DNA from 4 places in the Pectobacterium sp. PL64 genome. Region 2 is predicted to be linked to each of the others. Evidence: predicted binding sites of a transcription regulator. Region 2 holds the regulator's gene; each other region holds the start of a gene.
The links. Region 2 encodes PurR, which represses purine synthesis genes. Its sites were predicted from a motif close to CANGCAAACGTTTGCNTG; they were not measured.

Region 1 (3,173 bases), 1.3 Mb from region 2:
CCGCCCGCAGACAGGCAATAAGCGAGAGAAGAGTGCGCTGGGACGTCGGTTGGGACGTACATTTAGAAATTAAACCAGCGCACCGTATATCGTCAGAAGCGCGACGACCACCACTAATGCCAGCGTCACCTTTTTCGCCAGCGTCACGGCGGCTTTCGGCGTCTCTACAGGCTCAACGTAGGATTCACGCGCGAGAGAAAATTGGGCCAGTTGAGTCAACACCCAATACTGTGAACTGCGGGAATCCCCCAACGAGGCGAACCACGCAGGCAGTGCTTTCTCTCCGTGCCCCAGCAATGCATAAGCGGCACCGACCAAGCGGGCGGGAATCCAATCAAGCCAATGCAGTAAACTATCGACGCCAGACTGCGCGCGCTCCAGCGGGGTGTGGTGGCGGGCAAGCCAGGTCTGTCTGGCGCGTAAAAATGCATACCCCGTCAGCGCAATCGGCCCGTAGGGTCCAGCAGCGATAAACCAGAACAGCGGCGCTAAATAAAACCGGAAATTTATCCACAGCAGCGCATTTTGCAGCTCTTTCAGTTGCTCTTCTTCTCCCGTGCCAACGGGCAGACCGTGAATCAGCGCCAGTTCAGCCGCCATTTCCCGGCGGGCATCCGCCTCGCCGCGCTGTGCCGCCTGCAAATAGCGCCGATAGTGCTGACGGATTTCACCCGCGCCAATGCACATCAGGCTGATGACAATCCACAGCAAAAGAGAAATCAGGCCGAACAGAATACCGCTCGTGAGCCACAGCAAGCCCGCCACGATGCCCATGCTACAGAGCGTCAGGAACAGCGTTTGCAATAAAGACGGAGACGGTACGTGCCGGAATACAACCTCAAGCCGATGATCGATCTGCCAGTGCTCGCCCTGTTTGAACAAGCGTTCCCATGCCAGCGTAAGCAACAGTGTAAACAGCGTCATTAATCCAGACTCCCTTTATTCTCTGTCCAGTTTTCTTGTAGCAAACGATGATAGCCGTCCCAGTCAAATGCCGGTCCGGGGTCGGTTTTACGGCCCGGCGCGATGTCGCTGTGTCCGGTAATGCGCGATAGCGTAATAGGATAGGCCCGCATTAATAGGCGTGTAATCGCCACCAGCGAGTGATACTGCTGCGCGGTAAAAGGCAGCGTATCCGTCCCTTCCAGCTCAATGCCAATAGAGAAATCATTACAGCGTTCCCGGCCTTCAAACACCGACACACCGGCATGCCAGGCGCGCTGATCGAAAGGCACATACTGGGTGATTTGCCCATCGCGGCGAATCAGGCAGTGTGCCGCGACGCGTAAATGGGAAATGTCGGCGAAATAAGGATGCGCAGTGGGATCCAACGTCGCCGTAAACAGTTGATCGATATACGGCCCGCCAAACTCGCCGGGCGGCAGACTGATATTGTGGATCACCAGTAGGGAAGGCACCTCATCATTCGGGCGACCATCATAATGCGGTGAAGGCGTGTGTGTAATGTCGGATAACCAGCCATTTTCCAAAAGCATCGGCGATAACCTCGCATCGTATCGTTTGCCGGCTGAATCAGGCGAAAAATCAATTTCCGGAATAAAAACAATGTCAGATATAAAAATAATGTCAGGTGTAAAAACAATTGTAGCCAAAAGGTGCTTGTCTCCAAGATACCATGTTTCGCGCCACGCTATCTATTCAACTGGATATCAATAGGTTTTACCGTTTGTTTTGTGATATTCCCGCCGCTTTCCTGCCCAAACGCAATCCCGATACCTTTTTTAGTAAGGTGAAATCCCTAACACCATTATGTGATTAAAATCACATTACAAATGTAATGGCATAACAAAAGGCAATCGTTTTCGTGCATTGCGTCTATTTTTACTTAAAATGCATGACAAAATTATCTTCTGATTTTTTTAGATATTACCAAAACTTATTTTGCGGTCTTACGTACGACGTAAATAACGTCTAACACTATGGTACTTAACATGAAAAAAACTTTCGCCGCAGGCGCGTTGCTCGCACTGTCATGCTCAATGCCTGCTCTTGCCGACAGCAATAAAGCCGAATACCTGTCCGACTGGTGGCACCAGAGCATTAACGTCGTCGGTAGCGCCCACACGCGTTTCGGGCCGCAACTGAACAGCACGACTTACCTGGAATACGAAGCATTTGCGCGTAAAGACTGGTTCGATTTCTACGGCTACGCCGATGCGCCTAAGTTTTTTGGTGGCGATCCCGACAGCCGTGGCATTTGGGACAAAGGCTCTCCGCTGTTTGTCGAGATCGAACCACGTTTCTCTATTGATAAGCTGACGGGCGCTGATCTGAGCTTTGGTCCGTTTAAAGAGTGGTACATCGCCAATAACGTTATTTACGATCAGGGTCGCAACAGCGGTTCACGCCAGAGCACCTGGTACATGGGCTTAGGTACTGATATTGATACCGGCACAGACCTGTCTCTGTCAGTGAACGGCTATGCCAAATACCAATGGCAAAACTACGGCGCCGCTAACGAAAACGAGTGGGACGGCTACCGTGTAAAAGTGAAATACTCTTACCCACTGGGCTCAATGCTGGGCGGCAACGTCTCGTATATCAGCTTCACCAATTTCGATTTTGGCTCAGAACTGCGTGATAAATCGAACTCAAGCCGCACCAACAATTCCATTGCCTCCAGCCATATTCTGGCGCTGGGCTACGACCACTGGCACTACTCTTTCGTCGCTCGTTACTTCCACAACGGCGGCCAATGGGCTGATGGCGCAGAACTTAATTTCGGCAAAGGCCCGTTTGAAGTGAAATCTACCGGCTGGGGCTACTACCTGGTCGTCGGTTACAACTTCTAAAATCGCCTCCTCTTTCCGGCGACCACGGATGTTCGCCGGAAGATTAATAACAGTAACCGACTGAATTGTAATAACTATTCATTCTGGATGTCCTGATGTAAACAAGGTAGCATAGACCTCCGAATCCCCCTTCGGAGTTTTGTCATGTCAACGCGTCGCTACAGTCAGGAACAACGCCAACAAGCCTTGCTCGCTCGTATTGCACAAGATATTCCCGCCAGCGTGCAACTGGCCTTGCGTGAAGATTTAGGTGGCATCGTCGATGCTAATCAAGACATTACCGCGCTTCTGCTCCCCGACAACGAGACCGTCAGCGCACGCATTATCACGCGTGAAGCGGGCATATTCTGTGGTACGCGC
Region 2 (3,173 bases):
GAAGTAGTTGTCATAGTTGCGTGGCCCGACGTGTTCAAACATGCCTACCGACACCACGCGATCGAATTGCCGATCGAGATCGCGATAATCCTGTAATTCAATGGTGACGTTCAGATCCTGACAACGTCGCTGTGCCAGCACCTGCTGCTCTCTGGAAATGGTGATGCCGTAAACTGAAACGCCGTAGTGGCGTGCCGCGAACTCGGCAAGTCCGCCCCAGCCGCAGCCGATATCCAGCAGCGTCATCCCTGATGTTAGCTGGAGTTTTTCGCAGATCATGGCGAGTTTGTCTTCCTGCGCCTGTTCCAGCGTCTGTGCCTGTTTCCAATAGGCGCAGGAATATTGCATGTAGGGATCCAGCATCAGGGTAAAGAGGTCGTTACCTAAATCGTAATGCGCTTTACCGACAACCTGAGCGCGTCGACGGGATTGTAAATTCGTGACGCGGGAGAGCGCGATCCGCGTGAGATCGTGCAGGCGACGGGGTAACTTAGCCTCCAGCCCAGCCCGCAGGACGCGATGGGAAAACATGTCCAGCCGTTCACACTCCCACCATTCATCCATGTAGCTTTCTCCCAGCCCCAGCGATCCCTCACACAGGATACGCTTAAAGAAATTAGGGTTGGTCACGCGGATGTCAAAAGGGCGGGTGCCGTTGATGGTGATATCCGCGGTGGCCAGCATGTCCTGCACGATGTGGAACCAGGGCGCGGTATTAGGATCCCATTCTTCTGTATAAGGTAAACCCATCATGTCTCCTTAACTTTATGTAAAAGTATCGTAAAACACACCAGGACAACACTTATCGCAGCCGAGGTATCGGCTGTCACCAGAGAAAATGAAACACGGTATTAAATTTTTAACTGCTTCAGCCAGCATACAAGAGAATTGGCTGAAGCAGAGAAGGGAAGCAGCAGGAATAAGAAAATCGTCTGTACAGAATGGCTGCGGCTAGCGGCGATAGTCGAGGTAGGGGCCGTCTGCAACCGAGCGGCGTTCAATCAACGTTGGGTGCACTTCAATGACGTGCGCATCTTCCCGTTTACTGGTAATACGATCCAGCAGCATCGCGAAAGCGGACTGTCCCAGACGCTCTTTTGGCTGGTGGATGGTGGTCAGCGCAGGCGTAAAGAAACGCGCGTGGCGCACGTTGTCATAACCGATCACCGAAATGTCCTGCGGCACGCGCAGACCCAGCTCGTCAGCCGCACAGATAGCCCCCATTGCCATGATATCACCGCCGCAGAATACGGCCGTTGGACGCTGTTTCTGTGCGAGGATCTGATGCATGGCTTTATAGCCGGATTCCGGTTCGAAATCGCCCCGAACCACCCATTCGTCGCGTACGGTGATGTCGGCTTCCTTCAACGCTTTCAAAAAGCCGAGGTAGCGTCCGCTGCCGGTGTTGCGTTCTTGAGTGCCGGGGATGGCACCGATATCCCGATGGCCGCGTTCAATCAGGTAGCGACCTGCCATATAACCGCCTTCAAAGGCGTTATCGATAATCGTATCGGTAAAATCGCTGTGCATCTGTCCCCAGTCCATCACGACCATCGGAATGCTGCGATAATCTTCCAACATCGACAGCAGCTCTGGTGGGTATTCAGCGCACATCACCAACAGGCCGTCGACGCGTTTTTGCGCCAGCATGGAAAGATAGGCGCGCTGTTTACCGATGTCGTTATGTGAATTACACAGCACCAGCGTGTAGCCTTTGGCATAGCAGCTGTTTTCAACGGCTTCAATGATCTCGGCGAAATAGGGGGCTTCGCTGGATGTGGCCAGCAAACCGATAGATTTAGTGTGATTAACTTTGAGGCTGCGCGCGACGGCGCTGGGCGAATAGTGCAATTCTTTGATTGCCGCCCTGACGGCTGCCTTAGTCTCTTCGGCGACGAAACGTGTTTTATTGATCACGTGCGATACGGTTGTGGTGGAAACGCCAGCACGTTTTGCCACATCTTTAATCGTTGCCATCTAAAAATGACTCCTGAACTTACCTGTTACAGACGTAAGTATATTGTTAATCGTTTGCCTACGTTTAATGTTCTTCTTCTAAGCTAAAAAACAGGATTTCAGAAGGAGAATGCCGAATGTTATACCGAAGGGATCTGGGTTGACGTTTTTCGACTGATACGCAGCGCTTTCATAAACAGCGGATTGTGTCCGATTTATCATGAAAGTGAAAGGGCTAATTTATACTATTAGTGATGCATTCGTCCGAGATTTTTCGCTACAATTATGAAAGAATCGTAATAACCCTATTATTTGTGGCTTTAACTACCTAAACGGGTTCGGCTGTGAAGGGGGGGCTTTTCAGATGAAGCTTTCAGATAAAATTTGTTCGTTAATAAGGAGTAATTTATGGATACAGATCTGAAGATGTCTTTGCTGACAACGGTGGGCTCGTTGGCTGTGATCATCGCATTTAGTTTTATTGCGGTGCTGAACTAACCAAACGGTGCCTCTGGGCGGGTTAGGTATTCAGACACGTTGATGCTACATAAAACGTGTCTGAATCGCTTGTCTTCACATCGCTTTTTTTACTACGTACAACTTTTCTCTTAACGAATCGTCTGCGGCGTCACCACGCGACGTGCGCCAACATAGTGCTCCTGCCAATAATCTTCACTCAGCTTGCTGATACGAATATCTGAGCCTGTACGCGGCGACTGGATAAATTTCCCTTCACCCAGATAAACCCCGACGTGATCGGCTGCGCCACGATTATTGATGCGGAAGAAGACCAGATCGCCACTTTCCAGCTCGCTCTTTTTAATCGGAGCGGCGTCACGCAGGTGATACATTTCGTTTGCGGTGCGTGGAATTTGGATCTTAACGACATCTTTGTAGGCGTAATAGACCAGCCCGCTACAGTCGAATCCGGTAAAGGGAGAGGAGCCGCCCCAGTGGTAAGGTTTACCAATCTGGCTCATCAACTTATTCATTGCGGTCGTTTTGGCATGCTGATAGCGTTTTTTATGCGCTGCGCTTAGCGCCATTCCTTTTTCTGTCGGCGCTGGATTTTTATCCGCTTTTCCCTTGAGTGCAGTCTTCTTCAGCCCGGTTTTGACTCTGGCTTGTGCGGTTGTTTGTTTCTCTTCTTCAGGCTTCAGCTTTTTAAGATTTTTTTTCACTAGCGCGGGCGTGCTGCTTTGCGTCCGTGACGGCTT
Region 3 (3,173 bases), 2.1 Mb from region 2:
GAATCAGCGGCTGCTGCGATACGCCAAGGCCAACAGCCAGCGACAGCGCAATAATCATGATCGCACGACGATTCAGCGGCTCACGGGACACAATACGCACACCAGAAGCGGCGATCGTACCAAACATTACGATAGTGGCACCGCCCAGAACTGGCTCTGGAATATGCTGCACAAATCCGCTAACGGCAGGGAACAGACCCAGTGCGATCAGCATCAGTGAAACCACGAAGCCCACATAGCGGCTGGCAACACCGGTAAGCTGGATGACGCCGTTATTCTGGCCGAAGCAAGAGTTAGGGAAGGTATTGAACACGGCAGAAAGGCAAGAATTCAAGCCGTTTGCCAACACACCGCCTTTTAAGCGTTTCATGTACAGCGGGCCTCTGACCGGCTGCTCTGAAACGTCGGAGGTCGCGGTGATGTCACCGATGGTTTCTAACGAGGTCACCATGAAGACTAGCATCAGCGGAATCAACAGGTTCCAGTCAAAGCCTAGACCGTAATGCAGCGGCGCGGGCACCATAATGACCGTGTCGTTTTGAGCAGGCGCATTTTCCGGCAGCATTCCCATCAACCAGGCACCCAGATAACCCACCGCCATGGCAATCACCAGCGACGCGACGCGCAGGTAAGGGTTACGCTGGCGGTTAAGTAGAATAATAACCAGCAACACCACACCCGCTAATAGTAAGTTCTTGGGGGCGCCGAAGGTGTTATTACCCATTGCGGCATAGCCGCCGCCAATGGAGGTCAGGCCGACTTGAATCAGCGACAGCCCAATGATCATCACCACAATGCCGGAAACCAGCGGGGTAATGATGCGGCGGGTTAAATGCAGGAAGCGTGAAAGAATGATTTCGGTGAAGGAAGCGACCATCAGCGTACCGAACAGTGCTGCCATCATCGTGGGAACATCTGCTCCGCCGTTTTTCAGCGCCAGTCCACCCATAATCAGCGGCGTCACGAAATTAAAGCTGGTGCCCTGAATAGACAGCAGACCAGAACCGACAGGACCCCAGGTTTTAATTTGTAGAATAGAGGCCAGACCGGAAGCGAAAAGCGACATGCTGATGATGCGCTGCGTATCTTCCGCGGGTAAACCTAATGCCTGACAGATCAGTAGCGCGGGGGTAATCACCGCAACAAACATGGCAAGCAGGTGCTGACTGGCGGCGAACAGCGTTTGCGGCAGCGGCGGCCGGTCTTCAAGATGATAGATGAGTTCACTGCGCTGAGGTGCGGCAGCGGCTTCTGTTTGGGACGTTTCCGTGGTGGTTGTCATGATGTAAGTTGGCGTTCCTGAAACGACAAAGAGCGCATTTTAATGATCTCTTTGCTGAAAGCAAACGTTTGCTAACTCATCTTTTCGATATGAATTTTGTCTGACAGGCAAGGCCTTATTATTTAACGGGATACTTTTAGGAGAAATGCAGAATACATAGCCGTGATCAGGCGTTGGTGTACCGTGCACGTTCTGGTAGCCAGCGTTCGATTAGCGCGATGGCATGCTCGGGATAGTGTTCGTGCAAGTGGCGAGCAACGCGCTGCACCTGTGGAATCAGATCCTGATCGCGCAGGAGGTCTGCGACTTTAAACTCGGCATTGCCCGTTTGGCGCGTACCGAGTAATTCGCCCGGTCCGCGAATTTCCAGATCGCGTTGCGCGATAACAAAGCCATCGTTGCTATCGCGTAGAACCTGGAGCCGTTTTTGTGCCGTCTTGCTCATTGGCGTTTTGTAGAGCAGCACGCAGTGAGATGCCACCGCGCCGCGTCCGACGCGACCACGCAACTGGTGCAGCTGTGCCAGACCCAGACGCTCCGGGTTTTCAATGATCATTAGGCTGGCATTCGGTACATCCACACCTACCTCGATGACGGTCGTCGCCACCAGCAGTTGCAGCTCGCCCTGTTTGAAGGCCTGCATCACCGCCTGCTTTTCCTGCGCTTTCATGCGGCCGTGAACCAATCCAACCTTGAGATTTGGCAGGGCCGCCTTCAGCTCTTCGCTGGTGGCTTCTGCTGCCTGCGCTTCCAGCAGGTCGGATTCTTCGATCAGCGTACACACCCAATAGGCCTGCCGCCCTTCCTGCTGACAGGCATTATTCACGCGCTCGATAATGTCGCTGCGGCGTGAATCCGGTATGGCGACGGTAGTGACGGGGGTTCTGCCCGGCGGTAGTTCATCAATGACGGACGTATCCAGATCGGCATAGGCCGTCATCGCCAGCGTGCGGGGGATCGGTGTCGCGGTCATGATTAATTGATGGGCATGAAAGCCCTGTTCTTCGCCTTTTTCCCACAGCGCAAGGCGTTGATGCACGCCAAAGCGGTGCTGTTCGTCAATGATGACCAATGCCAGCCCGTTGAATTTTACCTGCTGCTGGAAAATAGCGTGCGTCCCGACAACCATGGAAACCTGACCGCTGGCGATGGCATCCTGCTGCGCCTGACGTGCTTTCCCTTTTTGTTTACCAGCCAGCCAGCCCACTTCAAGCCCTAGCGGTTCAAACCACTGACGGAAATTATGGGCGTGCTGTTCGGCCAATAGCTCTGTTGGCGCCATCAGCGCGACCTGCTTGCCGTTGGCAATGGCGCGTAATGCTGCCAGTGCGGCGACCAGCGTTTTTCCTGAACCGACATCGCCCTGCACCAGACGCATCATCGGGAAATCTTTCGCCATATCCGCTTCAATTTCGGCTACGACACGTTCTTGCGCCTGCGTGGGGTTGAACGGCAGGGCCGCGAGCAACTGTTGCTTCAAACCATCTTGCGCCTGTAGCGGCGAGGCTTTATGCCGTTGTTCCCCCGCCCGCACGGCGAGCATACTCAGGTTATGCGCCAGCAGTTCTTCCATAATCAGCCGCTGCTGTGCCGGGTGTTTCCCGTGCTCAAGCTCGCTGAGCTGCATATCCGGCGGGGGACGATGTAAGGTGCGTAGTGCGTCCGGCAGGCTAATGAGCGATCGGCTTAGAGATTCAGGCAGCAACTCATCGATGTGGTTGGCATCGAGCAACGCCAGCGCCTGATCGGTCAGTTTACGGAGCGTGGCCTGACGAACGCCCTCTGTGGAAGGGTAAACTGGCGTGAGCGATTCTTGTAACTCGACCTGCGTACTATCCCCCTGAACTCGATATTCAGGATGGATGATCTCCGCGCCGATTTTGCCACGCTT
Region 4 (3,173 bases), 780 kb from region 2:
CATCAGATCGTGATTGAATCCGGCATTCTGGCTGATGAATGTTCTGCCACGCTCAGCACGTTCTTTCGCCTGCGTCGTGAACAGCATAAAGCCCGTCGTGCCGCAGAAAAAAGCGAGAAAAACGCCGCGCAGGAGTAGCGGGGCGTTTGTTCTTTCATACGGATCTACTCCGGTTCTTTATTCCGGTACCTTGCTGAGAGGCACGGCCGGATAGCCTTGTGCGATCTGGGTTTGCTGCTGCAATTTGGCTTCTTTTTCTATCAGATAGCCTTCCAGACTCACCATATAACGCCGAATGTTTTCCACGTAGTTATAGGCTTCGTGTCCGCGCGCGTAGCCGTAGGTGGTTTGAGTGTAATAGCGCTTCTGGCTCAGCATCGGCAGGCGCATCTTCACATCGACCCAGCTGTCGGGGTTACCCTTCTGTTTTTCGGTCAATTTACGCGCATCAAGCAGATGAGCGTATCCCATGTTGTAAGACGCCAGCGCAAACCAGATTTTTTCATCTTCCGGAATGGTGTCCGGCATTTTCTGCATCATGTGCGACATATATTGCGCACCGCCGCGAATACTTTGCTCAGGGTCGACCCGATCGGTGACGTTCAGGCTTTCTGCCGTGTTGCGCGTGAGCATCATCAGCCCGCGCACGCCGGTAGGAGAAGTCGCCAGCGGGTTCCAGTGTGACTCCTGATAGGAGATGGCGGCCAGCAGTTTCCAGTCGATATCGGTGGCGTATTTTTCAAATAATGGGCGCAGATCCGGCAGCGTTTCATCAATCGCGCTCAGGAACGTGGTGGTATCGACATAGTCAAATTCGCCAACGTGACCGAGATACTTCTCCTCCAGACGCGCGAGCGTGCCGTCTTCGACAATCTGGCTGAAGAAATCCAGCAGCGCGGCGGACAGGCTGTCATCGTGTGAACGGCGCATATACCAGGTAACCGGCTCTTCGTCGCTGAGATCGAAAGCGACGGCAAGCTGCGGATGAATTCGCTGCATCAGGCCGATGGTGACCGAATCACCCAGCGTATAGTCCAGTTTGCCGTCGGCAACCTGCTTCAGTAATTCCTGCGTGCTCTGATCGGAAGCCGATTCCCAGCTTAGCTGCGGGTATTTCTCTGCTTTTAGATCGCGCAGGGTCGCGGCGTGGGCGGAGCCCGACGTCACGACAAGGCGGCCTTGCAGTTTATCCAGCGTTTTTGGGCGGGGTGAACCGAGGCGGTACACCATCTGTTGTGAAATGGAATAGTAGGTTGGGCCGGCGCGGAAACGTTCCAGACGCTCATGGTTGTAGATCAGCCCGGCAGCCAGTAGGTCGGCATCGTCGCCGTCCAGATCGTCGAACAGCTCGTCAAGATTCTTGCGTGACGAGACCACCAGCTTGACGCCGAGGTAATCGGCGAACCGTTTTGCCAGTTCATAGTCCAGACCTGTCGGGGATCCGTTGCTCATTGCATAAGTCAGCGGTGAGTTGACCGTGCTGATACGCAACTCACCGCGTGAGAGGATCTGCCTGAGCTGTACATCCTGACTACTGCGCCAGGGAATACTAGGCCATAGCGCTAACGCCAGCAGTAACGTGATAATCCCGATGAAAAAATAATTTAATTTTAACGGCTTCAAATAGTTATCTCTCGGCGGCCGTGTGGCCAGGCTGTCTGTAACGGCAGTTTTTTTATACGTCATTTCCCAGAGTGGGGGCATTTTGCTTAACAAAGCGCCAGTGTGCAACTTTTATTGATTTGGTCACCAATTAATCATTCGTCGGGCGTGAAGTGAAATTATCGCCACGCAAACGGTTTCGTCCGAGGGAAGGATTCTCTATAATATGCGCGTTTCCCCCCTGTTGTGCCCCATGGCTGTATCGCAGCCAGTGCATCGAAGACGAGAGAACTTTAGATTATGGAAATACTGCGTGGTTCACCTGCTTTATCGGCTTTTCGTATTAATAAATTGCTGGTCCGCTGCAAAGAGCACGTTTTGCCGGTCAGTGATATCTATGCTGAATACGTACATTTCGCCGATGTCAGCGCCCCGTTGAACAACGATGAACAGGCCAAACTGACACGTTTGCTGAAGTATGGTCCTTCTCTCGCGGAGCACGAGCCTCAAGGCCATCTGTTACTGGTCACGCCGCGTCCCGGCACGATTTCGCCGTGGTCTTCCAAAGCAACGGATATCGCCCATAACTGTGGGTTAAGCAAAGTACTGCGTCTGGAGCGTGGTCTGGCATTCTATATTCATGCGCCTACGCTGAGCGATGAACAGTGGCAGCAACTGGGGGCACTGCTGCATGACCGCATGATGGAAAGCGTATTTAGCGACCTGAAACAGGCCGAAGCGCTGTTCTCTCACCACCAACCTGCACCTTTCAAGCGTGTCGAAATTCTGCTGCAAGGCCGTCAGGCACTGGAAGAGGCGAACGTCCGTCTGGGACTGGCATTGGCAGAAGATGAAATTGACTATCTGATGGAAGCCTTCACCAAACTGGGCCGCAATCCTAACGATATCGAACTGTATATGTTCGCCCAGGCGAACTCTGAGCACTGCCGCCACAAGATTTTCAACGCGGATTGGGTGATCGACGGCGTTACTCAGCCGAAGTCACTGTTCAAAATGATCAAAAACACCTTTGAACACACCCCCGATCACGTTCTCTCTGCCTATAAAGATAACGCCGCCGTCATGGAAGGTTCCGCCGTCGGCCGTTTCTACACCGATCCCAACGGGCAATATACTTACCATCAGGAAGACGCCCATATCCTGATGAAGGTTGAAACGCATAACCACCCAACCGCCATTTCACCGTGGCCGGGCGCGGCAACGGGATCCGGTGGTGAAATCCGTGACGAAGGCGCGACAGGCCGTGGCTCCAAGCCGAAAGCGGGTCTGGTGGGCTTCTCTGTATCGAACTTGCGCATTCCTGGCTTTGTTCAGCCGTGGGAAGAAGAATTCGGCAAGCCAGAGCGTATTGTCAGCGCGCTGGATATCATGATCGAAGGCCCATTGGGCGGCGCGGCATTCAACAACGAATTCGGCCGTCCTGCACTGACGGGCTATTTCCGTACTTATGAAGAGCGTGTTGATAGCCACAATGGCACCGAACTGCGTGGCTACCATAAACCGATCATGCTGGCGGGCGGCATTGGTAACATCCGTGCCGATCACGTCAA

Region 1: HP572_RS16350 (nucleoside-specific channel-forming protein Tsx) is a predicted target of PurR. The motif match lies at 1,811-1,828, and genes of this name have one in related genera.
Region 3: HP572_RS19885 (NCS2 family protein) is a predicted target of PurR. The motif match lies at 1,340-1,357, and genes of this name have one in related genera.
Region 4: purL (phosphoribosylformylglycinamidine synthase) is a predicted target of PurR. The motif match lies at 1,789-1,806, and genes of this name have one in related genera.

What each region holds. Positions count from the first base shown of each region.
Region 1 is NZ_CP092070.1:3,650,983-3,654,155, forward strand. It holds gene HP572_RS16335 (family 43 glycosylhydrolase) at 1-21, shown strand, start outside; gene ampE (beta-lactamase regulator AmpE) at 70-924, opposite strand; gene ampD (1,6-anhydro-N-acetylmuramyl-L-alanine amidase AmpD) at 924-1,496, opposite strand; gene HP572_RS16350 (nucleoside-specific channel-forming protein Tsx) at 1,953-2,813, shown strand; gene nadC (carboxylating nicotinate-nucleotide diphosphorylase) at 2,958-3,173, shown strand, end outside.
Region 2 is NZ_CP092070.1:2,338,867-2,342,039, reverse strand. It holds gene cfa (cyclopropane fatty acyl phospholipid synthase) at 1-750, opposite strand, end outside; gene purR (HTH-type transcriptional repressor PurR) at 952-1,977, opposite strand; gene HP572_RS10325 (YnhF family membrane protein) at 2,365-2,454, shown strand; gene HP572_RS10320 (C40 family peptidase) at 2,565-3,173, opposite strand, start outside.
Region 3 is NZ_CP092070.1:4,419,656-4,422,828, reverse strand. It holds gene HP572_RS19885 (NCS2 family protein) at 1-1,282, opposite strand, end outside; gene recG (ATP-dependent DNA helicase RecG) at 1,449-3,173, opposite strand, start outside.
Region 4 is NZ_CP092070.1:3,119,301-3,122,473, reverse strand. It holds gene tadA (tRNA adenosine(34) deaminase TadA) at 1-138, shown strand, start outside; gene mltF (membrane-bound lytic murein transglycosylase MltF) at 178-1,686, opposite strand; gene purL (phosphoribosylformylglycinamidine synthase) at 1,903-3,173, shown strand, end outside.